3 regions of the Erwinia sp. E_sp_B01_1 genome follow, and region 2 is predicted to be linked to each of the others. Evidence: predicted binding sites of a transcription regulator. Region 2 holds the regulator's gene; each other region holds the start of a gene.

Region 1 (10,772 bases), 1.0 Mb from region 2:
GCCGACGTTGGCCATGTTGGCTCCGGTCAGGTTTTTCAGAATACTCGGCAGCCACAGCGTGTAGCCGTAATCCCCGGTCTGGTAAAAGAAATTCAGCAGCACCAGCTTCATCAGCCCCCGGTTTTTGAACACGTCGGTGAGTTTTGCTTTGCCCACCGGCGCTTTTTTGCGGCGCTCATTACGTTCGCGGCTCAGCTCTTTAATCAGATACTCTTTTTCACGCGCGGGCAGCCAGCGTGCTTCTTCCGGCCGATCGCTGATCACCAGCCACCACACCAGTAACACTGCCGCAGAGAGCAGGCCTTCGATGATAAACAGCCAGCGCCAGTCAAAGGTATTGATGATCATCCCGGAGATGGGCGCGGTGAACATGCCTCCCAGCGGGGCGAACATCATCACAAAAGCATTGGCGCGGCCCAGCTCTTTCTCCGGGAACCAGTTACTGACCATAGTCAGCACGACCGGCAGCATTCCCCCCTCAGAAATCCCCAGAACAAAGCGCAGCGCCAGCAACTGCCAGTGGTTGGTGACAAACCCGGTGGCGATGGAGACCACCATCCAGGCCGCCAGCGACCAGGCGATAAATTTCTTGCCGCTGCCGTTTACCGCCACCCGGCCACCCGGCACCTGCAGGAACAGATAACCGATAAAGAAGATGCCGCTGGCGATACCGGCCATCTGGCTGGAGATCGCCAAATCCTCCTCCATGCCGCCGGGCAGGGCAAAGCTGATATTGACCCGGTCCATAAACGACACGATGCAGGTGATCAGGATTGGGGCTATTACTCGCAGCCAGCGTGTGCCGGGGATTTTTTCGTTCATCTGAAGCCCTCTGAAACAGGAAGTGAAGCGGCGTTCGTCCAGCAGGAACTGACCACCAGCTGATAAGGCATGCTTACTATTAAAGGGGTTTCTGAGTATTAAGTTGAGAGCCAGCTCACACCAAATCGTGTTAGTAAACTGTGTTACCAACGGCGTGATCGGGGAGGGGAAATCGGGCTGATTAAATGGTCGATCCCATCGACAGCCGGTAATGCAGATCCACACGCTCAATAGTGGGGACATTGTTGATCTTCTTGATCAGGATCTCGGTGGCGGTTTTGCCCATCTCAAAGCGCGGGGTGATTACGCTCGCCAGTTTAGGCGTGGTGACCTGACCAATCTCCAGGCCGTGAAAACCGGCAATTGCCATCTCGTGGGGCACAGCTATGCCAGCCGCCAGACACTCCTGAAGCACGCCAACGGCCAGATCATCGTTGGTGCAGAGGATGCCGTCCATCTCCGGATACATCTGGCGGGCCAGGGTCATCATCCCAGCCCCGGTGGAAACCGAAGAGACTTTTTTCGGGGCGATGCGCCCGGTCGGCAGGCCCGCCGCTTCCATCGCCTGGCAGTAACCGGCATAGCGCTGTTCATCGCGCAGATCGGACATGGAGCCGAAGTAAATGACGCGCCGCTTGCCGCTGCCGGTAAGCATGCTGGTCATATCAAAGCCCGCCTGGAAGTTGTCGAACCCCACATTTATCCGGCCTTCAGTTGTGGTCAGTCCCATCACTTCCGCCACCGGAATGCCCGCTGCTTTAAGGTATTTTTCCGCCCGCAGGGTATGTACCGATTCGGTCAGTAAGAGCGCCTTAACGTTAAAAGCCAGTACGGTGGCGATCTGCTCTTCTTCCCGCTGGCTGTCGTAGTCGTAGTTGACCACCAGCGTCTGATAGCCCATTGCGGAGGTCACGGACTCCACGCCAGCCAGCAAATCGGAGAATATCTGGTTATTGAACGAGGGGATCAGCACGCCGATACGGGGCAGGGCATTACCCGCGATGGCGTGATTATCCGGGTCTGGCTCGTAACCTACCTCGGCAATCACGCTGGCGATGCGTTCAGCCGTGTCCGGTTTGACCTTTTCAGGGGTGCGAAGATAGCGGCTGACGGTCATCTTTGTTACCCCAGCCAGGGTAGCGATATCATGTAAGGTGATACGTTGGTTTTTCATTCTGCTCTGAGGATCGGCCGGGGAAGCCTGACATTATGCCTGCTGCAACCCTTAAAGGAAATTGGATAAAGTGCGGGTTCGGCGCCTCGCCAGCGGACAAAAGCCGTTGCCGATCACAGCAAAGGTAACCTGGTTTAGTAACACGGTTTTAAGTGAGCCGCATCACAGTCTTGCACGATGAAAACCCGTGAGATAGAGCCTTACCCGCGCGAGCCACTGGCTGGTCATCCGGGAGCCCTTCATTTTGCAGGGTGCCACTATCCTGTGAAGTCTGACCGCTTTCGCCCTGAAGCAACGGAGCAGTAACCATGAATTTATTCAGCTTAGATAACAAACGTATTTTAGTGACCGGCGCAGCGCAGGGCATCGGCTTTATCATGGCGCGCGGCCTGGCACAGCATGGCGCGGAGATCATCATCAACGGCACTTCGGAAGAGCGGGCGGAGAAGGCGGCGATGAAGCTGCGCGAGGAAGGGTTTATCGCGCATACCGCCGTCTTCAACGTCTCCGATCCAAAGGCGGTGGAAGAGGGCATTGAAAAGATTGAATCTCAGATTGGGCCAATCGACGTGCTGTTCAATAATGCCGGTATTCAGCGCCGCCATCCTTTTACTGAATTCCCGCTGGATGAGTGGAATGACATCATCGCCACTAATCAGACCGGCGTGTTCCTGGTTTCGCAGACCGTGGCGAAGCGGATGATCACCCGCAAATCAGGCAAAATCGTTAATATCTGTTCGATGCAGAGCGAGCTGGGGCGCGACACCATCACGCCTTATGCCGCGGCAAAAGGCGCAGTGAAGATGTTAACGAAAGGGATGTGCGTGGAGCTGGCGCGTTACAACATTCAGGTTAACGGTATCGCACCGGGCTATTTCGAGACGCCGATGACCAAAGCGCTGGTGGATAATTCCGAGTTCACCGAATGGCTGTGCAAGCGCACGCCTGCCGCCCGCTGGGGCAATCCGGAAGAGCTGGTGGGTGCAGCCGTGTTCCTCTCCTCCAGAGCTTCGGACTTTGTGAACGGGCATCTGCTGTTTGTGGATGGCGGGATGCTGGCAGCGGTATAAGGTGGGATGCTGGCCGCGCGACGGGGATAAAAAGGGGAGTCCATACGGTTCTCCTTCAGACTGCTGACGAACCTGAAGCGATGGGAGCCTGTGCCTTGAGCAAAGCATCACGGGCCATGGACGGCCCGTGCTGAGCTGCCACGGACGGCGCTTTTTGCGTCTTTGCGAGAGGCACAGGCTCCCTGAGCCTGCACTTTGCCCATAGTCTGAAGGGGAGCCCTGCGGCTCCCCTCGTTATCAACCCCGGCTGCGCTTCCTGCGCCACGCCAGCACAATAATCACTATCAGCACCAGCGCGACCAGGCCACCCGGCACTAAATAAGGCTGGGCCTGAGCCAGCAGCGGTGGATGCCCCCCTTTACGCACCCACGCCACATCGCCCGCAGTCACGGTCCCGACCGGATTACCGTAATTCTGACGCACAAAGTTGCTGATATCCGCCACCTGCTGATCCGACAGTTTGTCGACGTAAGAAGGCGAACTGAAGCCCGGCATCAGCACATCGCCATCCGCCGTTTTACGCTGCACCCCAAACAGGATCGCGGAGATCAGGTTGTTGGGATTTTGCAACCCGGTGGCGGTGTTGTGGAACAGCGAAGGGTAAGCCTGATTTTTGCTGCCTGCACCATCGGGCTGATGACAGCTGGCGCAGTTGCCGCTGAACAACGTCGCGCCGTTGGAGAGCGTGTGGTCAGCATTATTCGGGTTACGTCCGCGAATGCTGTCCTCCACATCCATCGGCTTGCCGTAAGAGAAGGCAGGCTGGGTTTCACCCCGATCCCGGATGGCCGGGGTACTTTTCAGGTAAACCGCAATCGCTTTCAGATCGCTGTCCGGCAGATATTGCAGGCTGTTTTCCACCGCTTCGGCCATGCCGCCTGCCGCCTGATTTTTCCCTTCTGCCCGCCCGGTTTTCAGGTACTGCACCAGCTCGTTATCGCTCCAGCCGCCAATGCCACTGACCGGATCGGCAGTGATATTCGGTGCGTACCAGCTCCCCAGCGGCCCGCCAGCCAGCGGATGCGCGCTCTCTTCCTGCATCAGCACACCACGCGGCGTGTGGCAGGTATTACAGTGCGCCAGGCTGTTAACCAGATAGTTGCCCCGGTTCCACTCGTCACTTTTGCTGGTATCAGGCTGATAACGTTGCCGATCGGCAAACAGCAGGTTCCAGAACTTCATGCTGAAGCGCAGGCTGAACGGGAAAGGCAGGCTGGTCTGAGGATTAGCCTGATCCACCGGTTTTACGCCGTGTTCAAAGTAGTAATACAGCGCATGCAGATCTTCATCGGTCATCTTGCTGTAGGAGGTATAAGGCATCGCCGGATAAAGCTGAGCGCCATCGGCACGCACCCCATCCCTTACCGCCGCAGAAAATTCGGCTTCGGTATATTTCCCGATCCCGTCAGCAGAAGGTGTGATGTTGGTGGAGTAAATCACGCCCATCGGTGAAGCAATCGCATAGCCGCCTGAAAAGGCCGTTTTACTGCCGGGTGCGGTATGGCAAGCCTGACAGTCGGAAGCCGTGGCGACCAGCTGGCCTTGTTGCATCAGGCTGGCATCCAGTGTGTCGGCAGAGGCAGGCAGGCTGAATCCCACCGTGGTCAGCGCGGCCAGTACCAGAGAGGTTAAGCGTTTCATATCGCCCCCTTCAAACGCATCGCCATATCCTGCGCGGCTTTCAGGGCAAGCGCCGCCATGGTCAGCGTACTGTTGACCACGCTGGCCGACGGGATAGCGCCGCCACCGGGCAGCCACAGGTTCTCATGGTCGAAGCTTCGACAGTTACCGTCCACCACGCCCACTTTGGCGTTTTTGCCCATGATCACGCCGCCCATAATGTGGTTGTTGGCGTTCAGCCCTTTGCTGATGTTGAACTCTTTGGCTTCGAACAGCTGGCCGATATGCTCCAGCTGCGCATGGGAGGCTTCCGCGCCTTTACGCACGTAGTCGCCCACGTCGTAGTAAATATCGGGGCAGGGCAGACCGTGCGGATCCAGGCGGGTTTTGCTCAGCGTTAAGCGGTTTTCAGGATCGGGCAGCGGCTCCAGGCTGATGGAGAGATCCACGCTGTGTACGGCACGATAGCGGATCTCCTCATCCAGCGCTTTGCCCACCAGCCCTTTCGCCAGCGACTGATTCGTGGCGGCCACCACGCGGGAGATGTTGTTAAGAATGACTTTGTTGGCGGAATAGTCGCGGCGGAACTCACCGTCACGATAGCCGACCATACAGCTGCTCTGCGCCGGGCCGCGACCCAGCCAGACAGGCTCTTTGGTCAGGAACGAGCAGTGGAAGCCGGAGTGATCCATCATATTGCGCCCGACCATATCGGAGCTGTTGGCAATCCCGGTGGGGTTAGCGTCATTGGCCGCCATCAGCAGCAGACGCGGCGTCTCAATGCCGTTGCAGGCCAGCGCAAAGGCTTTACCTGTGGCTTTGTGAGAAGCGCCAGAAGCATCCTTCCAGTGCACTGCCGTAATACGGTTGTTGCTGTCCGTATCAATCCTGTAAACCACCGCTTCGGCCAGCACCACGGCGCCACTGCGTTCCGCGCGTTCGATATGGTGAATGCCGTTGTACATCGCACCAATCGGACAAATCGGCTGACAGTTATTGTTGCCGCAGCAGGTCGGGCGGCCCTCCCACGGACGGGTGCTGCGTCCCTGAGGGATCGGCACCAGGTTATAGCCGTGCGGGTTAACCACGCTGGCGAAATAGCTGTCGCCGTGGGCAAAGGGCACCATGTCCATCGGGTAAGGCTGGCTACGTTGAGAAGGGGACTGACGGGCAGGATCGTGCGGCCCAGCCACGCCGATTTCGTTTTCAGCTTTGCAGTACCACGGCTCCAGTTCGTCATAGGAGATCGGCCAGTCTCGCCCTACGCCATATTTTGACTGCATCACAAAGTCGCTGGGATCGTGACGCCAGCAGGAAGCCGCCCAGTGCCAGGTGGTACCGCCCACGGTGCGCAGATAACCCTGTTGAAAACTGGAGGCGTTCGGGCCGGTGACGTTAACGTAGTTATTGGGCGGAAAATAGAGCGGCGCAGGGGCAAATTTCGACTGGGGATACAATCCCTGGAAATCCGATCCGGCGCGGTTAGCAAACGGCATATTGCGCCAGTTTTCCACCGCCTGAGCGCGTTCGATCCGCAGACCTGCTTCCAGGACCAGCACCGAATAGCCCTGGCTGACCAGTTCATTCGCGACCATGCCACCGACAATGCCTGATCCCACGATCACAATATCCGCGCTGGCATCGCCCTGCGCAGTAAATACGGGTTGTTTCATGTTTTTTTAGTCTTATTTTTAAGAGGTTTACAGGCTGGCAATCAGGCCGTCGTTTTCGTCAGGAAGGGGCGCTGTCCACCAGATCGGGCCGTTGCCGCAATAGGTAGGCACTACCAGGCCATCGCTGACTGGCTGATACATCAGCGCCTGCTTATAGGCGACCAGCGTGCCGTGGTAATCACTGCCCACCGTGCCGGTGTACCAGGCGGTGACGATCTGATAAAGAAACTCGTTGAGTCCGGCCTTGCGGGCTTTGTCCATCAGGGTTTGCGCGCTGTCACCCGGCGTCAGCAGTTGCACCAGACGGTTTACCCTGGCAGTAAACTGCCTGTCGGATGTGGCAAAAACTTCATAGAAACGGGCCGCCAAATCACTGTGGATATGGGTATGTTCGGTGATGGCCTGAGACAGGGTAATAAAGTTTTTTACCGGATCGGCGGCGCTGAGCAGGCTGGCCGAAAAGGCACGGGAGGGCAGACTGAACAACGCGCCCGCTACGCCCAGATTGACCGCGCCCAGCAGGAACTTACGGCGACTGGAACCGGTTCCATTTCTGGGCGCAACAGTGGCAAGGTGAGTTTTAAACAGCGTCATGGATTTCCCTGAAAAACGGTGAGCATAAATTGAGACGAAGGTCACAATTATTACCCGGAAGAAGTGTGTTTGTTAATGGGATTTTGCGAAGGTGTGATTGATTTAGCTCTAAATGATAAATTTGTTACAGGGAAATTCCTTGCCGCTGCCGGGATTGCACAAAGTTTTATCAGATATATTAAAAGACTCATGAAATAACCCTGTTAAATAAGTGGATAATAATTTGTCTTAAGCATTTCATTATTTCAAAAACAAAATATGCCCCAGCCGTAGCTGAATGAATCTTTCCCGCCAAACTCCTGGAAATTATCGCGAAATTCCCCGCTAACCCGTGCTGCACAGCCTTTAACCATTATCCGGCAAAGCTTATCTTATTTTCGCATTTGCCCTGGTTCCGGGGCTTCAGTGAGAATGAATCAGGCGTTCTATTAAATAAGAACCGTTAGCGCTATTTTCCGAATCTCTGAGAGCGGAACTTTTATTTTTTCAGGAGAAAATCTGCATGACATTATCTAAATGGCTGTTCTCAGCGCTGATGGTTGGCAGTCTGCCGGGTGCATGGGCCGCCGATCAGAACGTCCCGACTGAAAGCACACTGCATGTGGAAGCGGACAGCACACTGAAAAGCCAGATCCCTGCGGATATCCTGAAGCGTGGCTATATCGTGGCCGGGACCAACCCGAACACGCCGCCGACCACTTTCTTTAAAGAAGACAACAAAACGCTGGCCGGGCGCGAGATCGACATCATGAATGCGGTGGGAGAGCGCCTGGGCATTCCGGTGCACTGGCAGGATACTGGCGGGTTCGACAACATCATTCCAGGCCTGAAATCTGGCCGTTACGACGTGGCGCTCTCCAACATCAACGCCACCAAAGCCCGCCTCTCTCAGGTTGATTTTGTCGGCTACTACAACGCTTCCCGCCTGGGCATCATCGCGCTGAAATCCGCTGACGTGAAGCCGTTCACCTCCTTCCTGGAGATCTGCGGAAAAACCGTGGGTGCAGGCGCAGGCACCACTCAGTTAACCCGTCTGGAAACGGCCAGCAAAGAGTGTGAAGACGCCGGTAAGCCAGCGATTAAAACCGCGGTATTCCCGGACCGTCCGTCTGGCGTGCAGGCTGTAGTGAGCGGGCGCGTGCCGATGTTCTTCGGCCCCTATGAAGGCCTGACGTATCAGGTCAGCCAGGTGCCGGTGCTGGCATTGCCGGGACAAATTCATGTAGACGATGCGCCGGTTTCCGTGGCGTTCGCTAAAGATTCACCGCTGGAGCCTGCGGTTCAGGCCGCGCTGAACTCGCTGATCAAAGATGGCTCTTACCAGAAAATCCTGGATAAGTGGTCGATTGGATTCGGCGCAGTGAAAGAAGCCAAACGTAATCTGGAAATCTTCGAATGAGTTTTGATGACCGCCACCAGGATCCCGACACGCTGCGGATAGTCGGCAAACGCTACTATGGCCGCTGGATCAGTGCCGTAGTGGTGCTGCTGTTGCTGGCCGCTGCGATCAACTCTATGGTGCAGAATCCCCGCTTTGAGTGGCAGGTGATTGCCGACAGCTTTACGCAGCAATCGATCCTCGAAGGGGTGCTGATGACGCTGGAGCTGACCGCGATCTCCGTGGTGCTGGGCTTTACCGGCGGCACGATCCTGGCACTGATGCGCCTCTCTTCTAATCCGGTGCTGGTCAGCGTGAGCTGGGCTTATACCTGGTTTTTCCGTGGCGTGCCGATGCTGGTTCAGCTGTTCCTCTGGTACAACATCGCCGCGCTCTATCCCACCATCTCGTTGTCACTGCCAGGCGTGGGCGAGCTGTGGAGCGCCTCCTCCAACTCGCTGATCAGTCCGTTCAGCGCGGCGGTGATTGCGCTGGTGATGCATCAGGCAGCCTATGCCGCTGAGATTGTCCGTGCCGGCATACAAAGCGTGGGCAACGGTCAGCTCGAAGCGGCAAAAGCGCTGGGCTACCGTCCGGCGGAGATTTTCCGCTACACCGTGTTGCCGCAGGCGATGCGTGCCATCCTGCCGCCAGCCGGTAACGAAATCATTGGTCAGTTGAAAACCACTGCTGTGGTCTCGGTGATCGCGCTGCAGGATGTGCTGTTCTCGGCGCAGATTATCTATCAGCGCACCTATCAGGTGATCCCGCTGCTGCTGGTAGCGACATTGTGGTATCTGCTGATGACCTCGGTTCTGTCAGTAGGGCAGTTCTACGTTGAGCGCTATTTCGCCCGTGGCGTCACCCGCGCTGAAAAAAAGGTCTGGTTTAAACGCAAGCCGCAGACTTACACCGCAGAGCAGAGGAGTGTGAGCAATGGCTGAAGCGATCTCGTTACGGAAAATCACCAAGCGCTTTTCCGGCGTCACTATTCTGGACAGCATTGATTTAGATATTGCGGCCGGATCGGTGACCACTATTCTCGGTCCTTCGGGATCGGGTAAATCGACCCTGCTGCGCTGCATCAACCATCTGGAAAAGCTGGATGGCGGCACTATCCGCATCGGTGGCGCGCTGGTGGGCTATGAGCAAAAAGGCCAGACGCTGCACGAACTTAACAGCAAGCAGATTGCGGCCCAGCGCAGCCAGATTGGCATGGTGTTCCAGCAATTTAATCTGTTTCCTCATCGCACCGTATTGCAGAACGTGATTGATGCGCCAATGCGGGTGAAAAAGATCGGCCGTCAGCAGGCGGAAGCCAAAGGCATTGCGCTGCTGAAACAGGTCGGGCTGGCAGGGCGTGAGAACGACTGGCCGCAGCAGCTTTCCGGTGGTCAACAGCAGCGCGTGGCGATTGCCCGTGCGCTGGCGATGGATCCGGAAGTGATGCTGTTTGATGAACCGACTTCTGCGCTGGACCCGGAACTGGTGGGCGAGGTGTTGCAGGTGATCAAGAAGCTGGCGCACTCCGGCATCACTATGGTGATCGTCACGCACGAGATCGGCTTTGCCCGTGAAGTGGCGGACAATATCGTCTTTATGGAAGAGGGCAAAATCGTCGCCTCCGGGCCGACGGCGACCGTACTGGATGAAGCGCAAAATCCGCGCGTCCGTCATTTCTTAGCCACGGTGCTTTAACCGTCGCCAGACCCAGGAAAAAATATGACCGCAACCCGTGCCATGCACAGTTCGCACTGGGGGGCGTTCAGCGTCCTCAACGACAATGACACCCTGAAGATCGCCCCGTTCGCGGGCGATCCCGATCCCAGCCCGCTGCTGCAAAATTTTGAAAATGTTCTGCGTCATCCGATCCGCCTTGCCACGCCAATGGTGCGTCGCGGGTGGCTTGAGGATGGCCCAGGCCCGGACGATCGTCGCGGTTCAGATGAATACATTTCGATAAGCTGGGAGCAGGCTTACAGCCTGGCGGCGAACGAGCTGAAACGCGTGGCCGGTAAGCACGGCCCGGAAGGTGTTTTTGGTGGCTCTTATGGCTGGTCCAGCGCCGGACGTTTTCATCATGCCCAGAGCCAGGTGCACCGTTTCCTGAATACCACTATTGGCGGCTACGTCCGCTCAGTAAACAGCTACAGCTCCGGTGCAGCCTCGGTGATCCTGCCGCATATTGTGGGCGACATGAATGAGATCGCCCGACGCGGCGTAAGCTGGCAGGAGATTGCCGATCACAGCGAAGTGGTGCTGTCGTTTGGCGGCCTGGCACTGAAAAATTCTCAGGTAGCCAGCGGCGGCATCAGCGAACACACCGAGCGCGATTATATGCGTCAGGCGGCACAGCGCGGCGCACGCTTTATCTCGGTCAGCCCGTTGCAAAGCGATCTGCCGGAGGAAGCCCGGGGCGAGTGGCTTGCCATCAAACCCGG
Region 2 (10,772 bases):
AAAGTGTCGGCTATTGAACATAACGATCGTGGCGTGTTTGCTGGCCTGAACCATCCGCTAACCGTTACCCGTTATCATTCGTTGATAGTGGAAACGGCCTCGCTGCCGGAAGCGTTCGAGGTCACGGCATGGACACTCTCCAACGGAGAACCGGATGAGATCATGGGCTTTCGTCACCGTCATTTACCGCTGGAAGGCGTACAGTTTCATCCTGAAAGCATCCTCAGCGAGCAGGGGCATCAACTCCTCGGTAATTTCCTGAAAGCGTGAAATAATTGCAATTCAGTGATTTTTTATGCATATTTTGTGATTATAATTTCACTCTCTGACAACGAAAAAAACATGAGGTAGTCAATGGCAGCGGATAAATTAGCGGTAACGCGGGCGACGTTCGATGAGGTGATATTGCCTGTTTATGCACCAGCGCAGTTTGTGCCGGTGAAAGGCAAAGGCAGCCGGGTCTGGGATCAGCAGGGCAAAGAGTATATCGACTTTTCCGGTGGTATTGCGGTCACGGCGTTGGGGCACTGCCATCCGGCGTTGGTGGAAGCATTAAAAACTCAGGGCGAAACACTGTGGCATACCAGCAACGTGTTCACCAATGAGCCAGCTTTGCGCCTCGCCAGCAAGCTGATTGCCGCCACCTTTGCCGAACGTGTGTTCTTTGCCAACTCGGGTGCAGAAGCCAACGAAGCCGCTTTCAAGCTGGCGCGTTACTACGCTTCCAAACGTCATTCACCCTACAAAAGTAAAATCATTGCCTTCCATAACGGGTTTCATGGCCGCACGCTGTTTACCGTTTCCGTGGGTGGGCAGCCTAAATATTCTGACGGCTTTGGTCCGAAGCCTGCGGATATTGTCCATGTGCCGTTTAACGATCTGGCTGCCGTTAAGGCGGTGATTGATGACCATACCTGTGCCATTGTGGTTGAGCCGATTCAGGGCGAGGGCGGCGTGATGCCAGCGACTCTGGAGTTTATGCAGGGGCTGCGCGAATTATGTGATAAGCATCAGGCGCTGCTGGTGCTGGATGAAGTGCAGAGCGGTATGGGCAGGAGCGGCAAGCTGTTTGCTTATGAGCATTATGGCGTGCAGCCGGATATCCTCACCACCGCTAAAGCGCTGGGCGGCGGTTTCCCGGTCAGTGCGATGCTGACTACCAACGAGATCGCTTCCACTATGTCGCCGGGCGTTCATGGCACCACGTATGGCGGTAATCCGCTGGCCTGCGCCATAGCAGAAGCCGCGCTGGATATTATCAACACCGAAGAGGTGCTGAGCGGTGTGGAAGCTCGCCGTGAGCAGTTTGTCACCGCACTGAAGGCCCTCGATGTGAAGCTGGATTTGTTCAGCGATATTCGTGGCAAAGGGTTACTGATTGGTGCCGCACTGAAGCCGCAACATGCAGGTAAAGCGCGGGACATTCTGAATGCCGCCGCAGCGGAAGGAGTGATGATTCTGAATGCCGGAACGGATGTGATCCGTTTCGCCCCTTCGCTGGTAATTGAACCTACTGATATTGAAGAGGGCATGGCCCGCTTTGCTAAAGCGGTAGAACAAGCGCTGGCTTAACAGACCGACAGGGAGCTGAGCTGCTCAGCTCCCTGGGGATTTCCCATCAGCTCAAATTTTGCATCAGATCCCTTTCCACGCCATGCCGCTCTCTCACACCTGCATTCGTACCGCCCCCTGCAGACCGGCTGTCAGGCCCTCTTTCATCTCACCGTACAGGCAGCACAGGATAAGCAGTCAGGACGATTTTCTTAACTTGCGTGAGAGCCAGCGTCCGTGGTGCGGACGTGAACTCCAGGCGAGTGAGGAGATGGTATGCATCACGCTCAGATGCCCCAGAATACGCTTCACATGCCTTTCAAGAATGGTGACCGGCCCCTGATGAAACTCCACCTGTGAATCCAGCACGTTAGCTTCAGAGCTGGGGCCATCATATTCCAGTCGCTGCTGACAGCGTTGCAGTGCCACCTCGCAGGATTGCAAATAGCGCTCTGCCAGCGAAGAGGTCAGCATGGTGTGCTCGCGCGCCAGCGTGGTCATGGCATTGATATGCTCAACGATAAACTGACTGTGCGTTACCCAGAGTTTCATATCGGAAAGATAACTGGGATCAAATCCCGGCTCCTGCATCGCCTGATTCAGCGAGTTATACAGCGCGTTGTGAGCCTGATTTACTTTTATGCGCTGGTAAGCCAGCTTCACCGGATCCTGCTCATTCCCCAGTAAAAGCTGTAACGCATCCTGATAAGTGCCCAACGCATCGTGCGCATTCTGTCGCAGCAGACCGCTTTGCCACTGTGGCCATAACCAGACCATGCCGGCAAAGGCAATCAGACAGCCCATCAACGTATCCAGCAACCGGGGCAGCAGGAAATCTGCCCCATTCAGCGAGAGGAGCTGTAAAGAGTAAACGGCGGTGACGGTAAAACCGATCATGGCAAAGCCGTAGAACTTACGGATAAACAGATAGCTGATCAGGGTGATCGCCAGCATCACCAGCAGGACGATCGATTCCGGTGCCTGAAGTCGCAGGGTTATAGCCGCAATAACCAACCCGGCAAGCGTGCCAAGCGCACGGTGCTGGATCCTTACCCGGGTGGCACTGTAGCCATTCTGACTGACGAACATCACCGTCATCAGGATCCAGTAAGGTTTTGGCAGATTAAAGAACAGCGCCAGGGAGCTGGCAAAGGTCAGCATCACGGCGAACCGGCCTGCGGTTCGCAGGGCTGCGGATTTCAACGACAGATAGCTTTTGATGGCGGGCAGCAGAGGCAGCCGGCGTTGCCGATCGGCCATTAAGTCCCGCTGATAGAGAGGGCGCTGCGTGCGCAACACCCGTCCGATACGGCTGAAATGGTAATAGCAAAAGGTCCCAACCGGATTATCCGGATTCTGACGCGAAATTTTCTCCAGCGCCTGCAACTGTTTTTCCATGGTGAAACGGTTGGGCAGCTTGTGATAGAGGATATCGTCGGCCAGTTCACGCAGCCTGGCAGCTATAGTCTGAGCATTCCAGCGAATGACCGCTTCAGCATGGCTCTGCTCAACCAGTTTTTGCACCTCCTCCGGCTGATGCAGACTGACTGAGATATGTTCCTGCAAATCCAGCGCCACCTGAAATGCCCGGGTTAGCCGTTTATGATGGTTATAACGGGTAGCTGACAGCATGTGCATTTGCTGATAGCAGGTGGTGATCAGGTCGACAGCTTTCTGCTGTCGTATCAGCAGCGGAGGCAGGGCCTTTTCAGGATCGGTAAGCCGGGTCAGCAGGGTATATTTGGCTTCGCAATAGCCCGCCAGCTCCCGGTAGAGCAGGCTGAGAGTTTCGCGCATCGGCTGCTCTTTCCACAGCCAGAACCAGAACCAGTTAAAGACTCCGTACCAGATTGTGCCCAAAATATAGAGCATCGGCGGTTCCCAGACGGGCATACGTCCGGCCAGACTCAGCGTAAAAATTGCAGCAATCAGCGAGCCTGGCAGCAAACGCCCATGCAGCGGGCTTAGCTCCCCGGTAATGCCCAGCAGCATCGCCATCGTAAAGAGAATAACCGGCAGGGGAACGGCATGGCCGCCAAGGTACTGGATCAGGAAGCTGCTGAAGGCAAACAGGCTTCCGCCGACAATCAGGCGTTTGAAAAAACGTTTATGAGGCGTATCGAGACCAGCAATATTGCAACAGGCAGGCACTAAGGAAAAGAGTAAACCTCTCTGCAAATCGCCCAGCAGCCATCCTGTAGCCACGGGTAAACAGAGCACCAGCGTCTGGCGCAGTGCGTAATTAACTTCTGGGTGATAAATGATTCGACGCCACATCACTCCGTACCAAATAAAACGGCGCAACAGTAACTGTTGCGCCGTGGATCAGAGCCGATTAGCGAGTGCCGTAGACAACGATCGTTTTACCGTGTGCCGAGATCAGGTTTTGATCTTCCAGCATTTTCAGAATACGCCCTACCGTTTCACGTGAGCAGCCAACGATCTGCCCAATTTCCTGGCGGGTGATTTTGATCTGCATGCCGTCCGGATGCGTCATGGCGTCGGGTTGCTTCGCCAGGTTCAGCAGGGTTTGCGCGATGCGACCTGTCACATCGAGGAAAGCTAAATTGCCCACTTTCTCAGAAGTCACCTGCAGACGACGCGCCATCTGTGAAGAGAGACGCATCAGAATGTCAGGGTTAACCTGAATCAGCTGACGGAATTTTTTGTAGGAGATCTCAGCCACTTCACAGGCTGTCTTCGCACGTACCCACGCGCTGCGTTCCTGACCCTCTTCGAACAGGCCAAGCTCGCCAATGAAGTCACCCTGATTGAGGTAAGAGAGGATCATCTCTTTGCCTTCTTCATCCTTGATAAGTACCGCTACTGCGCCTTTGACGATGTAGTAGAGCGTTTCCGCCTTTTCACCCTGATGAATCAGCGTGCTTTTGGAGGGATACTTATGAATATGGCAATGTGACAGGAACCATTCAAGTGTCGGGTCTGTTTGCGGTTTGCCGAGAACCATTCGCTGTTATCCTCTGTTGTAATCGTGCCTAAATACAGGGGCAGAGTTCCCTGCCAGGCGTTGAAATAGTCAAGCGTTTCCCATCAGGAAATTTATTCGGGCCTCTGTCAAAAGCCTGGCTCGTTATGTCGTCCCGTTTCGTCATGCATGTAGAGTACTGACGAATATATTACAGCTTTGTTTGTAGCACAGCTTTCAATGGGTGTCTTCTGTTGTCTCGCTTCAGCATAGTGCGAAAACTGCCGCATTGCCGTTTTTCAGGGTAAAGCGTAATCTGAGGTTAACTGAATGAATTAGAGGAACTTGTTATGCAGGCTCGGGTAAAGTGGGTAGAAGGGTTAACGTTTTTGGGAGAATCCTCATCGGGACATCAGGTGTTGATGGATGGGAATTCAGGCGATAAGGCACCAAGCCCGATGGAAATGGTGCTGATGGCCGCGGGCGGATGCAGCGCAATAGATGTGGTTTCCATCCTGCAGAAGGGCCGTCATAACGTCAGGGATTGCGAGGTTAAGCTAACTTCAGAGCGCCGTGAGGAAGCACCCCGCCTGTTTACCCATATCAATATGCACTTTATTGTCAGCGGTGCAGCGCTGGCTGATAAGGCCGTAGCGCGTGCTGTGGATCTCTCCGCTGAGAAATATTGCTCTGTTGCGCTGATGTTAGGAAAGGGCGTGGAGATCACCCACAGTTATGAAGTGATTGAATAACAGGATAAGTCACTGCATCACCGTTTTGCTGCTGCCCCGCACTGTCGGGGCATCACTCAATTTTTTCCCCTGGATCAGCCGTTTCACCAGCGGCCCCATGATCAATTCCATCGCCAGCCCCATTTTTCCACCCGGCACCACTAATGTATTGATGTGGGAGATAAAAGACCCCTGTAGCATCGACAACAGGTAGGGGAAATCAATATCCTCCAGCGCCTGGAAGTGGATCACTACAAAGCTCTCATCCAGCGAGGGAATGGCTCGCGCAGCGAAGGGGTTAGAGGTATCTACAGTGGGGACGCGCTGGAAGTTGATGTGTGTGCGCGAGAACTGTGGGGTGATGAAATTAATGTAATCTTCCATAGAGCGCACTACCGAATCCATTACCGCCTCGCGGGAGTGCCCCCGTTCACTGGTGTCGCGCACTAATTTCTGGATCCACTCCAGGTTAACGATGGGGACCACGCCGACCAGCAGGTCAACATGCTGTGAAACGTTATCGGTAGGCGTCACGACACCGCCGTGCAGGCCTTCATAAAACAAAACGTCGGTAGGTTCAGGCAGGGGTTGCCACGGCGTAAAGGTGCCCGGAACCTGGTTCCACGGCACAGCTTCATCATAAGTGTGAAGGTATTTACGCGATTTGCCGCTGCCGCTACGGCCATATTCAGCAAAGGTGTGTTCCAGTAGCGCGAAGTCATTGGCTTCGGGACCGAAATAGCTGATATGCCGGCCCATATCGCGCGCCTTACGGATGGCCATGTCCATCTCAGGACGGGTGTAGCGATGAAAGCTGTCACCTTCGACTTCTGCAGCATGCAGATTCAGCTGCTGGAAAATTTTTCTGAAAGCCAGGCTGGTGGTAGTGGTTCCCGCTCCGCTGGAACCGGTCACCGCGATGACCGGATGTTTGGCTGACATGGCATACCTCCCTGAAAAAAATCACATCGATCCAGCATTGGTACCATGTTTAACGCACAGGTGTCATCTCTGTGCATTAAACCGCCTTGTTAACCGGTCACCTGGCCACGAGGCATAATATTTACTGTTTCATGCAGTTCTGACCACACCAGCACTACTTCGCCGCTGTTTAGCAGGCGGCGAACGTCTGCAACTTTTTGTTCAAGGGTCTTTTCCTGCTCGCCATAGTCAGTGCCCTCCCGCAGCACAAAGGCTTCCAGCAGGTTATCGAGAGTTTCAGCGTCTAAATCTTTCCAGGGAATAATCACGTTAGTTGTCCAGCCAGGTTGAAAGCCATTGAGGTATACGTTGCTCAAGCCACATTTGCGGTTTCCGCAGGGTGCCGCCGACAAATCCTACGTGGCCGCCATACTCCGTCAGCTGATAAGTGACGCTGGAAGGCAGCAGGCCGGCAGCGGGTATGACCTCGCTGGTCATAAAGGGATCGTCTTTAGCATGGATGATCAGCAAAGGTTTTGCCACGCCGGGCAGTAAAGGCATCGCGCTACAGCGGCGATAATAGTCTGTTGCATCCAGAAATCCGTGCGCTCTGGCCGTAATAACGTCATCAAAATCCCGCAGTTTTTTCAACGCCCGGAGCTGCGGAAGGTCGATGGGCAGCGTTCCGGGCCAGGCGAGTAATTTACGCTCGGCATTCTGCTTGAGCAGGCTGAGGAGATAGCGCTGGTAGAAACGGGAAAATCCCTGTTCCAGCTTCAGGCTACAGGGTTCAAGCATCAGTGGGGCAGAAACCACCACTCCGGCATCAAGCAGGCAGGCATTCCCCTGTTCACCCATCAGACAGGCCAGCATATTTCCCCCAAGAGAGAAACCCACAGCAGCGGTAGGCACCGCTCCCCATTCCTCCCTTAGCCACTGAAGAAAGAAGCGGGCATCGCTGGTTTCGCCGGAGTGATAAATTCGCCGCAGCCGGTTCGGTTCGCCGCTGCACCCACGGAAATGCATCACCACGCCCAGCCAGCCCCGCGCTTTACAGACCTGCAGCAGTCCGTGCGCGTAGGGACTGTGGAAGCTTCCCTCCAGCCCGTGAAAGAGCACAACCCTGGGCTTATGTTTAGCGCCAGCGGGATCTTCACTCCAGGCCAGATCGACAAAATCCGTATCCGGAAGCGTCAGGCGCTGCCAGTGAGGTTGCAGCTCAATCCGGCGGCGAATCAGCCGTGGCAAAATCGTTTGCAGATGGGCATTGCTCATGCCAGCCAGCGGCCTGAAAGGCAGGGCTGTTCCGTGATTAAAATTCATGTTCAAAATGCTTGTAGGATCCCTGTCACATTGCTAGCTTCGACAAGTTCGTTTCTGGTCAGGGGGTGAGGAGCACCCGTTTCATATGGAACTGAGTTTATTTTTATCAATGTTGGGCTTTTTATGGGTCGCAGCCATTACGCCAGGCCCTAATAATATGTTACTCACCGCCTCCGGCGCCAATTTTGGTTTTTTGCGCTCATTGTGGCTGTTGATCGGCATCATGCTCGGTATGCAGGTGATGCTGCTGATGGTCGCCTTTGGGATTGGCGGCTTGATTCTGCTCTATCCTTCGCTGCATCTCTTTTTGAAAATAGCTGGCAGTGTCTATCTCCTCTGGCTGGCGTGGAAAATAGCCACGGCAACCTATGAGAAACTGGAAACCAGTAGCGCACCTGCCGCACCGATGCCGTTCTGGCAGGGCGGGTTGCTGCAGCTTATTAATCCCAAAGCCTGGCTAATGGCGCTGGGTGCCGTCGCCAGCTTCAGCCTGGCAGGGGATGAGTATCGCCATTCCGTCATGGCCATCAGCATCGGTATGGCGCTGGTTAACGTGGTTTCAGGCCTGATCTGGCTGGGCTTCGGTTCGCTGATTGGCCGCATTTTGCGGAGCCGTCGCGCCTGGACCGTTTTTAACCTCTCAATGGGTCTCCTGACTGCCGCCTGCGTCCTGTTGATTTGGCGCTGAAGACGCTTTCTGAAAGAACCATCGCCACGCGGTGGTTTTTTTATGGCTTAAATCCGCTTTTAAGCTTTGGTTTCCAGTGATTGTTCTAAGGATGAATGGTTATAAAAGATAATTTTTAATTACTTTATCGCGATGATTGCTCTCGGTTACAAAGGCGTTATTCAGACAATAACGATCACTTACCGGGGCAGGTTATGGCGGGAAAATTCACTCTTACAATTATTGCGGCGGCACTTTCATTGTCGGCACTCAGCGCACAAGCGGTGGATGTCACCGTCGCTTATCAAACTTCTGCGGAGCCGGCCAAGATCGCTCAGGCTGATGATACCTTCGCCAAAGAGAGCGGGGCGAAAGTGGACTGGCGCAAGTTTGACAGTGGAGCCAGCGTGGTGCGCGCGTTAGCTTCCGGGGACGTGCAGATTGGCAATATCGGATCCAGTCCTCTGGCGGTGGCCGCCAGTCAGCAGGTGCCCATAGAGGTCTTCCTGCTGGCCTCTCAGCTGGGAAATTCTGAAGCGCTGGTAGTGAAGAAAACTATCAGCAGTCCGCAAGATCTGCTCGGCAAACGCATTGCGGTGCCGTTCATCTCCACCACGCATTACAGCCTGCTGTCAGCGCTTAAACACTGGGGCATCCGTCCCGATCAACTTCAAATTGTTAATCTTCAGCCCCCTGCAATTATTGCTGCCTGGCAACGGGGCGACATTGATGGCGCTTACGTCTGGGCGCCAGCGGTGAATGAACTGGAGAAGGAGGGCAAAGTCCTGACCGATTCAGCACGGGTTGGCGAGTGGGGTTCACCGACGCTGGATGTGTGGGTAGTACGCAAAGATTTTGCGCAGCAGCATCCTGAAGTGGTCACCGCATTTGCCCGTAGTGCGTTAACGGCGCAAAAAGGCTATCTCGACAATCCGGAACAGTGGCTGAAAGACGGTAATAACCTCAGCAAGCTGTCGCGTCTGAGCGGTGTTCCGGAAGACCAGGTTCCGGGTCTGGTTAAGGGCAATACCTATCTCACCGCCCGGCAACAGGTGGAGCAACTGGGGAAACCCGTGGATCAGGCCATTATCGATACCGCTAAATTCCTCAAAGCTCAGGGCAAGGTGCTTCAGGCGGCCAGTGATTACAGCGACTATGTTACCGATCGCTTTGTTAAGCAAATTGCTGAGTGATTAAGGGGATCCCATGCTGACAGTTTCGCATCTGACGGCCCGCTATGAAGGGCACCTCGCGCTGCAGGATATCAATTTGTCGATCGACAGCGGCGAACTGCTGGTGGTATTAGGCCCTTCAGGCTGCGGCAAAACCACGTTGCTTAATCTGATTGCCGGTTTTCTGCCTGCGGAATCCGGCAGCATTCTCCTCGATGGCAAAGCCGTAAACGGACCTGGTGCAGAACGTGGCGTGGTCTTCCAGCATGAAGGGTTATTGCCCTGGCGAAACGTGCTGGATAACGTCGCGCTGGGTTTGCAGCTGGCGGGGATGGTGAAAGAGCCTCGCCGGGATATTGCCCGGAAGATGCTGAGGAAAGTCGGGCTGGAAGGAGCAGAAAAGCGCTTTATCTGGCAGTTATCCGGCGGCATGCGCCAGCGCGTCGGGATCGCCCGTGCGCTGGCAGCCGATCCTCAACTGCTGTTACTGGACGAGCCTTTTGGCGCACTGGATGCGTTTACCCGTGAACAGATGCAGGAGCTGTTGCTGACGTTATGGCGGGAAAGTGGCAAACAGATCCTGCTGATTACCCACGATATTGAAGAAGCTATTTTCCTGGCCAGCGAGCTGATCTTGCTGTCACCGGGGCCGGGTACCGTCATTGAGCGGATCCCGCTTGATTTTGGCCGCCGCTACGCAGCCGGGGAATCCTGCCGGGCGATCAAATCCGACCCCGCTTTTATTGAGCGTCGGGAGTACGTTCTGAGCCAGGTCTTTCAGCAGCGTGAGGTATTTTCATGAGCCTGTTATCGACGGAAAAAACCGTGCAGCGCAGTCTGAGCTGGCCTTTCAGCAGGCAGTTTACGCTGAGCACGGCAACACTACTGGTCCTGCTTGCCATCTGGTGGGGAGTGACTGAACTGCAGCTGATTGCACCGCTTTTTCTGCCTGCGCCGCAGCAGGTTTTTCATCAGCTGCTGACTATTGCCGGTTCCCAGGGATTTATGGATGCCACGCTGTGGCAGCATCTGGCCGCCAGTCTGAGCCGAATTTTAATAGCGCTGCTGGCTGCGGTGTTGATTGGCGTGCCAGTTGGCATTTTGATGGGCCTGAGTCAGACGGCTCGCGGCATTCTTGATCCCCTGATTGAGCTTTACCGGCCTGTGCCTCCGCTGGCGTATCTGCCGCTGATGGTGATCTGGTTCGGCATTGGCGAGACCTCAAAAATCCTGCTGATCTATCTGGCGATTTTCGCACCTGTCGCCATGTCCGCGCTGGCGGGGGTGAAGAGTGCTCAGCAGGTTCGTATTCGCGCCGCACAGTCTCTTGGAGGCAACCGCTGGCAGGTGTTGTGGCTGGTGATCTTGCCGGGAGCTTTGCCGGAAATCCTCACCGGACTGCGCATCGGGCTGGGCGTGGGCTGGTCAACACTGGTCGCTGCCGAACTGATTGCTGCCACCCGTGGACTGGGCTTTATGGT
Region 3 (10,772 bases), 830 kb from region 2:
GCTTCGCGGATCATTTCGTGAGGGGTGTCGCGGTGCGCGCCCTGAATCCCGCCAATCATCACCACTTGTTCGCCATTCACGAGGGTGACGGCGAACGTCAGCATTGCCAGCTGCACGCCATCGCGGCGAAACAGCAGGTTCACTTCCCCTTCCCGCTCACAACGGCCCGTACAGGCCAGGGTGATGGTAAATGCTTCGCCGTTTTTTCCGTTCAGATGGATCAATTCCAGCCCCTGTTGGGTCAGCATTGCCTGACGAAGGCGCAGGGAAGGAAGCTGCTTTACATAGTGATAGTGGCTGATAATGGCATTAGCGCGTTCGGCCATTGGCATCCCGTTATACAGATAGGGGCGGTGTATCTTGCCAGGCAACGTATGCTGTACCGGCAGGATCTCGCGCATTACCGGCTCTTCATTGATTGCCGTGAGCAGCTTCCAGGTAGTGACAGGCCACGCCAGCGAGCGGAACAGATACTTGATGCGAAATTCACGGTCATACCACAGCTTACCCGGCTTACATTTTCCGGAGACCAGCGAAAGAAAAAAGGTCAGGCTGTTTTCCTGACGAGGGGCAAGCGTGGTATCAGACATGATCGGTAATCCTGGGAGAAAACCCCAGTCAAACACCCCCATGCTCAACAACAAATAAACACCGCTGGCGGTGCCAGGACTATTCCGAAATGGTTGAACAGGCGTTTAATTAACGCTGGAATAAAGTCAAATTCCGGCCAGCTTTCCCCCGCCTGGATTGGGTAACCCAAACGTCGTAAGCTGCCTGCTCACCTTTTTTACCGGGCAGAGTGTGCCAGAGCAGGGGCTACACTGCGCCTTAGCTTTACTGAGAGGCCGATTTTCTATGTTTGCAGGTGTGTTATTTGCTCTGGCCGCAGGGCTGATGTGGGGCCTGATATTTGTCGGGCCGGTGCTGGTTCCTGATTATCCGGGCGCATTACAGTCCGTGGCCCGCTACCTGGCGTTTGGCCTGATCGCTTTGCCACTGGCCTGGCAGGACAGGAAACGTTTACGGTTGCTCTCCCGCAGTGACTGGACTGAAGCGCTGAAACTGGCACTGGTCGGCAACCTGCTTTATTACACCTTCCTGGCGAATGCCATCCAGCGCACCGGGGCACCGGTCTCCACCATGATTATAGGCACCTTGCCGGTAGTGATTTCTGTCAGTGCGAACCTGCTGTACGGGCGGCATGAGGGGCGGCTGGCCTGGCGCAGGCTTTTCCCTGCACTGGTCTTGATCGGGACGGGGTTGGGTTTTGTTAACATGGCTGAACTACAGGCAAACGCTGAGCAAACCGATATGTGGCGCTACCTGAGTGGCATCGCGCTCGCGGTTCTGGCGGTGATCTGCTGGACATGGTATCCGCTGCGTAATGCCCGCTGGTTACGTAAGCATCCTGACAGCAAGGCCACCACCTGGGCTACCGCTCAGGGCATCGCCACGCTGCCTCTGGCGGTAGTGGGCTACCTGCTGGTCAGTCTGCATCTCCACCTGACGCAACCGGCATTCTCCCTGCCTTTCGGGCCGCGTCCTGAACTCTTTGTGCCGTTGATGATAGCCATAGGCCTGCTCTGCTCCTGGCTTGGCGCACTATGCTGGAATGAAGCGAGCCAGCGTCTGCCAACGGTACTGGTTGGGCCGCTCATCGTCTTTGAAATCCTTGCCGGGCTGGCTTACAACTTCCTGCTTCGTCAAAGCTGGCCGCCTTTACTGACGCTGACGGGCATTCTGTGCCTGGTCGCTGGCGTGATAGTGGCAACCCGGATAAAGCCTGAAGCGGTTATCACCGAAGTGGCTGTAAAGAATGATTAAATTGCGGGAAAAGTACACAATTTCTTGCAGAAGGCTTCTCTATGGGCTGGCCGCAAACTGAATCCGATAAAAAGTTAAACTTGTGATGTACAGCGTATTTTTAGGACTATGCCGCCCCCTCAAATCCCGGTCTGGCGCGCACATTTCCCTGACACAGTAAGTTATTGTTCCGCTATAAGAATAATCGCTAATAATTAGGGCGCTATTTTTGGACAGTCAACAAACGCTCATTAATGATAAACCCGCTATTTTTGAGACGGTTTTTTTAAAGTAAAACCACGCTTAACTCAAATTACAGTGGCAGTGAAACGTCAGATAAGTGCCAGGAAAGCGTTAAAAACATAAGTAAAACACAGGTGATGATTTATCCTGTGGTTGTTTTTTGAGCTTAATTGTACTGTGACTTAAGTTTTTCTACATGATTTCATCTGTCATAAATGGCGCTGAAGCTGTGTAAACCTTTGTCAGTAGCGTGCTTAAGGCAAATTAGCGGGTAGCATAGGGTCTGGAATTTTACAATAAGGATAAAATACATAAACCATTCTAAAAAAGAAAAGGTTTACGATTTTTTAAGTGCTGAGAGGGCAGAACAGGCTTTGTGTAAGCCGGGGTTATGTCAGGAAAGGCGCATTTATCTTTGACTTCAAAGATAAATGCGCTCATAAGTAATTGAAATGGATGTATTTTTAGCTGGTGCTTAATAAATATACAGCTCAGAATGGGACAATCATGACAATTAACTCATCAGGAATACACGTCACCATAAAAACGTTTCTTACTTTTCAATTAGCATCAGGAATATTTTAATTTGGCCCTGCAGGTAATTTTAAAGTGTGCTGTAGATCGCATTTACTGATTTTCAACGTTGTAGGGATAGTGATAAACGCTACGGCTAATATCCAGTAAACGGCAGCTGCGACGGGTTCCGATGTCAAAAGTATCCTGTAGATAATTAACAGCCTGGCGCTTGTCGTTAGTAGTGAAAAAGTTTTTCAGTACGCTTTGCAGCATCTCTTTATCAGAGGTCAACGTCAGTAATTCTCGTTCCATGCTATGTACTTTTTCTTCTAACTCCTTGATCTTTCTTCCTTCTTCTGAAGAAAGGCCGGCAAACTTTTTCTTCCAGCTATAGAACGTAGCTTCCGAAATTCCCAGTTCATCACAAATCTCTTTTACCTTTACACCACATTCAGATGCTTTAATGGCACTGGTGATTTGCTCTTCTGTATATCGTGACTTTCTCATAAATGCTCTTCCTTTTCTTAACTGTAATGTGATGAGAGTGACTGCATTAATAAATGGCTCTGAATAATCCATAAATTAGGCTGGTCACGTTAAGTGCGCGATTTGAATGGCAAGGATTACGTTAAGGGATTATGAAGAAATATCATCATGGGATTTCTCCTATTTTATTTCCAAAGCCCTTTGTTAGCTTTCGATATGCAGGTTTTTGTTATAAATTCGTCTCATACCAATCACCTGGTCAGTGAGTAATTCAGAATACTCCAGAATGCTACCAGTCAAATTTGTGCCAGGATAATTAGCGCCAAAAGTGGCTTGTGAATTCCAGACAAAAATTGAGTCCAGATAATTTCAGACTCACTTTGTGTGATAAAACGAGTGTAAAAAAAAGCTTTTGAATAAGCACGGGTTAGGAATAATCCGCATTATAAAATTTCAGGACCATTTTTTCGCCAGGGTTATTGAGCGTTAAACTTTCCCGTTTTCGACATGGATGTACAGAGTAACTGCAGCAGGTTATTTGTTTTACAAAGGATGCTTCAATGAAACACAGCGCTATGTCAAACGCCATCTGGATGATGTCGGAAAAAGTTGTTTCCGTATTCGGGGTGATATTTGTCACGTCTTACGTCGCAAAATCCTTTGGCCCTTCCATATTTGGGCAAATAGCATTTTCTGCATCACTTTTTTCAATTGTTCAGACCGTAGCCATTTTCGGTACTGAAACCATTCTGTTTAAAAGTATCAGCAAAAGTGCGCCAAAAGGAATACGGCTGATGGCAGTTGCCAAACAGCTGCGAATGGCTTTGTTATTGTTACTGTCCGTGCCGGTATTAATTTATGTCTGGCTGGAAATGCGTGAAAATTTTCTCATTTTCGCCATAGCTTCATTTTTATCAGCAATGTTTGTGACTCAGGATATTTTTAGCGTTTACAACAATGCGCGGCTGGAGTCGCGGATGAATACGGTGGCGAATGCCGCAGGAATGCTGCTCAGCTTTGGCATCAGCTTTACGGTTGCCTGGTTCAAACTCAGTCCTTTGCTGCTCTCGCTCTCTATCGTGACAGTGACGCTGGTGCCGTATCTGATTAAGCGAAGCCGGTTTTATCAGGCTAACAGCATCACTCCACCGCCTAAGCGTAAGCACAGAAGTTATTTGCGATACCTGTTACATGCCGGATTGCCGCTGGCTATCTCCAGCGTGTTTATCTCGATTCAGGTCAAACTGGCTCAGTTTTTCCTGGTAGGAGTAGGTTCAGCGCACGACCTGGGCCTCTTTACCGCAGCCAATACCATTTCCGCTTCGTGGATTTTTATTCCGGTGGCGATCATTACATCCTGTTTTTCTGAGATTTTCAGAGAGCGTGCGGATGTGGCAGTAAAACTGGCTTCGAGACTGAATGGCTATGTAATAGCAGTATCCTTTTTGATGCTTCTTATCATCGCGTTTTATGGTGAAGAGATCATCACTACCCTTTATGGGCAAGACTACACACAATCGGGAAATCTCGTTACGTTATTGTCGTTAGCAACCTGCTTTTCGGCAATGGGAACAGTAGCTTATCGCTACATGGTAAAGGAAGGTGGTTTCAATTACTTACTGGTTAAGATCGTCCTGCTGGTAGTAATTAGCGTGGTAACCAACTGGTTCTTCATCCGTTTCTGGGGATTAACAGGCGCTGCCTGGAGCGTACTTGTCACCGAGTTGCTCTCCCTGACCGTAATGAATTATTTCTTTAAGAATGGCGTCATTCTTAAAATACAGCTTTCCTCACTCAACTACAAAACTTACAAATGAGGTAAAAAATGTTAAAACTCAAGTCAGAATTGAGAAAAGGCGTCTTATACCTGCTTAAAAAAATGCCCTGGTCCTATCAGGACAGAGTTCATTATTTTCACAGATTTAAGCGGTTGCCTAACATACACCAGCCAAAATTATTTAATGAGAAGATTCTGTATCGCAAATTTGTCACCGGCGACTATGTTCGTTATGGGAACCTTTCGGATAAAGTACTTGTGCGCGACTACATTGCAAAAACTATCGGTGAAGAATATTTAATTCCTCTGCTGCATGAAACGGATAATCCGCTAACGCTGCTGGGGCTCAGCTCGCTTAAAAACACCGTAATTAAACCGAACCACGGTTCAGGTATGGTAGAAATCCTGCTTGAAGAGCCAGACTGTATTCAAAAGCAGCTGCTTATCAAGCGCTGTGATGAGTGGCTGAAATGTGATTTTTCGCACCAGTCCCGTGAAATTCACTATCGCTATATCAAACCGCGGATTTTGGTTGAAGAGTATGTGGGCGAGGGCAAGCTGGCAGCCGTCGATTACAAATTCCACATGTTCAACAAGAAAGATGGCAACTTTGAATATGTGCTGCAAATCATCTACAACCGTAATGGTGATGCACCGCTGTCGATGAACTTCTACGTCAACAGTCTGGAACAGTGCTTCTACAAGATCCGTGACACCGGGCTGGATATCAGCAGTGACAGGGAAACGCTGGAAAAAGCGCTGGCGCTGAGTCAGAAACTGGCCAGCGACTTCGACTATGTGCGCGTGGACTGGTACATCTGCGAAGGTCAGATCTTCTTTGGTGAACTGACCTTTACGCCAGGCGCAGGAATGGTGACAGGGCTGGATATGGGGCTGGATAAGATGATGGGTGATATGTGGCTGCAGGAACGTAAGGCCGCAAAACTGAAACAAAACTCAGGAGATGTAACACCACTGCCGGTTGCCTTTAAAAAGATGTAATGCCAACCGAAGCATTAACAAGCCGTTTCCTCTCAGAGAAAACGGCTTGATTGTTTTCAGGGCAGGGGATAATCAGTAGGGGTGTGGCTCATCACATCGATAAAAACGTCTTTAGTGATATGCCAGAAGTTATGCAGATTTTCCATGCTCAGCGTAATACCCAGCAGCCCGGTGACGAACCAGCATGACATGCCGATACCCACGCCGGTAAAGATGAAGGCCATACCCTTATGGCTGGTTTTACGGCACTTCACGTTGAAAGTGCTGGCAAAGAACATCATCACTGCACTAACCAGTTCCCATCTCATCAAGACCAGGCTGGCGGTTAAGGTACCCATAGCTGTTTCCCATTCTGAAAATTTTGCCCTGACAAGAGGCTTTATCATCACCCGTTCAGACGGCTAGTTGCCAGGTAAGCTGGCCTCTGAACAACGATTACTGCTTACAGAAATGTGATGACGGTCACATTATATCACTCGATTTTAAAATTTGAACAAAATTTAGACCTGGTATGGTAGTTTTTTGCTGCGCAGAAATATAGCCGTTTACTTACTGAGGTTTACGTAATTTATTCCTGAATATTGGGAATAATGCTGTTCATAATTTGAAGAAAGTGCCACTGAGCTATTTTTCCAGGCCTGATATACAGGTGAAGAAAATTAATTTGGTAATTTTAAAGGTTTTATTTTTGATATAAGTAAGTTAGCGAATTTATGAGACGCTAAATGATAGTATTTATTATTATTAAAGATAAGATTTCCTGGCGCTGAAAATGACGATATTGATTTGCCGCTATTGAAACTTCCGCAAAAACAGATTGTTGATATTGCCAGCATTGGAAATTTTTGAAGAAAACTTAATCCTTTCTAAGGATTTTTACGGCGTGACTTAAGTCAAATCACACCTTTGGGATGAATCTTACCCGCGAAAAGTTGTACAACGCACCAATGGAATGTAGGATTTTTTGCAAGAAAAAACCTTATAACTCATTCCCTTCCATTTTTGAGGGGCGGGGATTTTGCACCCTGAATAAAGCTCGCTAAAAATTCGCCTGAGCGAAATGTCTTCATGTAGCGCTAAAAAAAATAAAGGAGCCTTTGTGTTTTTCACTGGCTATTTGGGGCCGAAAGGCCCGATACACCCCCCAGGAACCTCTCTTGCACTCTGTATCAGGCCGTGCAGCAATCTTCTGGCTCAGGCCGGGGCTGCTGACTACGATAATCTGCGTGTCCAGGGCTAAATCACCGCCATCAGGGCGAGGGAGTAAGCATGCCTGATCACTCTTCAGGGCGCGCCGGCACGAAACCATTGCTGACGCTGAAACAGTATCTGCAACGCATTCATCTGGTCATCATCATCGTTTCGCTGCTGTTCAGCGGGATTTCGATGTCGGTGCTCTCAATGTTTGCCCTGCGCAGCTATGCCGAAAATAACCTGCAGCTGGTCGCCACCACCATCGGCTACAGTGTGCAGCCTGCATTACTGAATGGAGATGCCGCATCGGCCAGTGAAATTATCCGGCAAATCGGCACCAAAACGGCCTTTGCCAATGCAAAGGTGGTCGATGCCAACAGCAGGATCCTGGTCAACTGGCCCTCGCCGGGCGTGAACCGCAATAAACAGGGGGCAGGAGAACTGGTTACCCACTGGCTGTTCCCGGAGACATTAAAAGTGCCGATCATGCATGCCAACCGTGAGATAGGGCAGGTCTGGCTGACGGGGGATGCCAGCCGGGTGCTGCACTACCTTAGCCAGGCGCTGACCTGGCTCAGCGGTAGCCTGCTGGTCGCGGCGTTGCTGGCCTGCTGGCTGTCGCGCCGGATGCACGCCGGGATTGTCACCGGGCTGCAAAATATTGCCTCAGTGGCGCATGATGTCCGCAAACGCCGGGCTTTTTCGCAGCGCGTGCCCTCCTCTCCCATTGCTGAGCTGAACAAGCTGAGCGGTGATTTCAACAGCCTGATGGAGGAACTGGCGGAGTGGCAGCATCATCTTCAGCGCGAGAACGATTCGCTGGCTCATCAGGCGTTGCATGATGCGCTCACCGGTTTGCCTAACCGCAAAGCGTTCGAGCTGGAGCTGGATAAACTGCTGGGCAACCTGCTGACGGCCGGGCAGGTTGCCGTGCTCTTTATTGACGGTGACCGGTTTAAGGCGGTCAACGACACCTATGGTCATGCGGCTGGTGATAACGTGCTGATGCAGACTGCTCAGCGCCTGCGCGAACGCTTACGCAAAGAAGATCTGGTTGCCCGTCTGGGAGGCGATGAGTTTGCCGTATTGCTGTCCGGGATTGAGAACGGTGAGCAGGCGGCAAAAGTGGCAGAGAATGTGATTGAAGCGATGCGCGAACCGATCGTGCTGGAGAACGGCAAAATGGTGGCACAGTCGTTGAGTATTGGCGTGGCGCTGGCTAAAAATCACAGTTCGGGTGAAGCGATGATCGCCCAGGCCGATGCGGCGATGTACCACATCAAAGAGCTGGGCGGCGGCTGGTATTTTTCCCCGTCATTCTGGGGACAGGATCCGCGGGCCGTTTCTGACATTCATCATGGGGCCTGATGAGAGGCCAGCGGCCCTCATCAGTTGGCCGCTGCGGCAAAGTCGCTGCAGTCAAAGCTGTAACCGGCCTGGCGCGTCAGTGACTGACGACGCAGGGTATGGCGGTACGCAGTAGGTGTCTGTGAGAACTGACGGCGGAACACGCGCGAGAAGGTCTGCTGCGAGTCGTAGCCGTACTGCATCGCAATATCAAACACCGGGCGCTGCGTCTGACGAAGAGCTTCTGCGGCCAGCGTCAGTCGCCGCTCCCGAATATATTCTCCCAGCGTCTGCCGCGTCACGGTGCGGAACATCCGCTGCAAATGCCACTTCGAATAGCCTGACTTCGCAGCGACCTCATCAATCGACAGCGTTTTATCAAGGTTATTTTCAATCCAGTCGGTAAGGGTGTGGATGATGTCGTCATGCATACTGCTCTTCTCCCTGGTAAGAAAATTACGTTTCGCCTTCTCAATGGCTGCTGAGTATAATTCCTCAAGTTAACTTGAGGTAAAGAGCTAAATGAAAAAAAGTCGCAACTGCCCCAACAAGCGAGAACTGACCCCCGGCGATGTGGCCCAGCGATGTGGTGTGGCAGTCTCTGCACTGCATTTCTATGAAAGCAAAGGCTTAATCAGCAGCTTCCGCAATGCCGGTAATCAGCGACGCTACCACCGTGATGTGCTGCGCCGCGTGGCGATTGTGAAGATTGCCCAGCGCATTGGTATTCCTTTGGCCACCATTGGCGATCATCTGATGCAGCTTCCGGCAGGTAATCGTATGTCAGCGAAAGAGTGGAAAGTGCTGACGGAAAAGTGGCGCGAGGAGCTGGATCGCCGTATCGAAACCCTGACCCGGCTGCGGGACGATCTGGATGGCTGTATCGGCTGTGGCTGTTTATCAATGCAGGATTGTCCGCTGCGTAACCCGGGAGACCTGTTAAGCGAGCGCGGAACCGGCGCCATCCTGCTGGAATCTGAACGTGAGTGATGGAGGGGCAGGACGGCTTCAGGTTATACGCAGCGGGCTATACTGAACAGACACTCATTAACACAAGGTTCGTGCATGATCACCGTTCATCACCTGAATAACTCCCGATCGCAGCGCGTGCTCTGGATGCTGGAAGAGTTAGAAGTCCCCTATCAGATCAAACTGTATCAGCGTGAATCCACCATGCTGGCTCCTGACGCGCTAAAAAAAGTGCATCCACTGGGCAAATCCCCGGTTATCACAGATGAAAATCGGGTGATTGCGGAATCTGGCGCGATCCTTGAGTACCTGGCAGAGCGATATGACGCAGAAAACAGGCTGAAACTTCATGACGAGGAAGCGCGTCTTCAGTCTCGTTACTGGCTGCATTATGCCGAAGGCTCAGTGATGCCGTTGCTGGTGATGAAACTGATCTTTGGCCGGATGGGGAAACCGCCGGTGCCGTGGCTGCTGCGGCCCATTGGCAACGCATTTGGTCAGGGCGTGCAGAAAGCCTGGCTGGATAAGCAACTGGCCACGCACCGGGATTTCATTGAACACCACCTGACCACGCACGGCTGGTTTGCCGGCCCGCAGTTCAGTATTGCTGATGTGCAGATGAGCTTCCCGCTTCAGGCTATGAGCGCAAGGGGCGGAGCGGCTGATTCCCCTGCGATTCAGGCCTGGCTTGATAAAATACAAAACCGGGCAGCCTGGCATCGCGCCCTGCAAAAGGGCGGAGAAATCAGGCTTAGCTGAATTATTTTCCCCTGAAAATCCCCCAGCGTTTCAGGTCCGGAGAGGGCTGAAAACAGCATAAGAAATTGCTATTACGACGATGCAGGCAGGCCAGATAGAGTCACTTCTGCCTGCGGCGAAAGGACGCTCGTGGAGGGCTGGCTCAGAGTTTGTGCAAATATAGGCGCGAACAGGAGTTGAAAAGGCACTATTAAACGCTGGATAATCGTTTGCCTTTTAAATAGTGCAGCACCATGCGTGTCGTAGTAAACGTTTGCCTTTTTTCCGATCGCCGCTTCAGTCTGAGGCTTTTGCGATCTGTGAACAGTGCGTCCTGGGATGGTGAAACGTTGAACTGGTCCTGCTTCATGCGTCACGCATCAATAACTCATAAGAAATCTCAGGGGATTTTTCACTATGTCGACTCCTTCTCACCAGCCCGGCGGTTCGCTGGACAGCTGGTTTAAAATTTCTGCGCGCGGCAGTTCGGTCCGTCAGGAAATTTTAGCCGGCCTCACCACCTTTCTTGCCATGGTCTATTCGGTCATCGTTGTCCCGTCCATGCTGGGGAAAGCCGGTTTTCCGCCTACTGCCGTGTTCGTATCAACCTGCCTGGTTGCGGGCTTTGGTTCACTGATTATGGGGCTGTGGGCTAATCTGCCTATGGCTATTGGCTGTGCCATTTCACTGACCGCCT

What was found. Region 2 encodes CRP, which controls carbon source genes, mostly activating them, when cyclic AMP is high. Its sites were predicted from a motif close to ATGTGANNNNNNTCACAT; they were not measured.
Region 1: idnO (gluconate 5-dehydrogenase) is a predicted target of CRP. The motif match lies at 2,147-2,164, and genes of this name have one in related genera.
Region 3: VRC33_RS20385 (YjcB family protein) is a predicted target of CRP. The motif match lies at 6,278-6,295, and genes of this name have one in related genera.

Annotation. Positions count from the first base shown of each region.
Region 1 is NZ_CP142208.1:4,163,496-4,174,267, reverse strand. Features, by position in the region: gene VRC33_RS19425 (MFS transporter) at 1-822, opposite strand, end outside; gene VRC33_RS19420 (LacI family DNA-binding transcriptional regulator) at 1,004-1,996, opposite strand; gene idnO (gluconate 5-dehydrogenase) at 2,305-3,066, shown strand; gene VRC33_RS19410 (cytochrome c) at 3,304-4,707, opposite strand; gene VRC33_RS19405 (GMC family oxidoreductase) at 4,704-6,359, opposite strand; gene VRC33_RS19400 (sugar dehydrogenase complex small subunit) at 6,387-6,953, opposite strand; gene VRC33_RS19395 (ABC transporter substrate-binding protein) at 7,456-8,352, shown strand; gene VRC33_RS19390 (amino acid ABC transporter permease) at 8,349-9,275, shown strand; gene VRC33_RS19385 (amino acid ABC transporter ATP-binding protein) at 9,268-10,029, shown strand; gene VRC33_RS19380 (molybdopterin-dependent oxidoreductase) at 10,054-10,772, shown strand, end outside.
Region 2 is NZ_CP142208.1:406,765-417,536, forward strand. Features, by position in the region: gene VRC33_RS01785 (aminodeoxychorismate synthase component II) at 1-270, shown strand, start outside; gene VRC33_RS01790 (aspartate aminotransferase family protein) at 355-1,572, shown strand; gene VRC33_RS01795 (YccS/YhfK family putative transporter) at 1,750-3,828, opposite strand; gene crp (cAMP-activated global transcriptional regulator CRP) at 3,887-4,519, opposite strand; gene VRC33_RS01805 (OsmC family protein) at 4,828-5,229, shown strand; gene VRC33_RS01810 (phosphoribulokinase) at 5,239-6,150, opposite strand; gene VRC33_RS01815 (YheU family protein) at 6,240-6,458, opposite strand; gene VRC33_RS01820 (hydrolase) at 6,460-7,452, opposite strand; gene VRC33_RS01825 (LysE family translocator) at 7,538-8,140, shown strand; gene tauA (taurine ABC transporter substrate-binding protein) at 8,335-9,312, shown strand; gene tauB (taurine ABC transporter ATP-binding subunit) at 9,326-10,093, shown strand; gene tauC (taurine ABC transporter permease TauC) at 10,090-10,772, shown strand, end outside.
Region 3 is NZ_CP142208.1:4,380,566-4,391,337, reverse strand. Features, by position in the region: gene VRC33_RS20410 (VirK/YbjX family protein) at 1-590, opposite strand, end outside; gene VRC33_RS20405 (DMT family transporter) at 856-1,824, shown strand; gene VRC33_RS20400 (transposase) at 2,674-3,141, opposite strand; gene VRC33_RS20395 (polysaccharide biosynthesis C-terminal domain-containing protein) at 3,609-4,865, shown strand; gene VRC33_RS20390 (ATP-grasp fold amidoligase family protein) at 4,874-5,827, shown strand; gene VRC33_RS20385 (YjcB family protein) at 5,884-6,165, opposite strand; gene VRC33_RS20380 (diguanylate cyclase) at 7,097-8,389, shown strand; gene soxS (superoxide response transcriptional regulator SoxS) at 8,410-8,799, opposite strand; gene soxR (redox-sensitive transcriptional activator SoxR) at 8,891-9,358, shown strand; gene VRC33_RS20365 (glutathione S-transferase) at 9,434-10,096, shown strand; gene VRC33_RS20360 (NCS2 family permease) at 10,493-10,772, shown strand, end outside.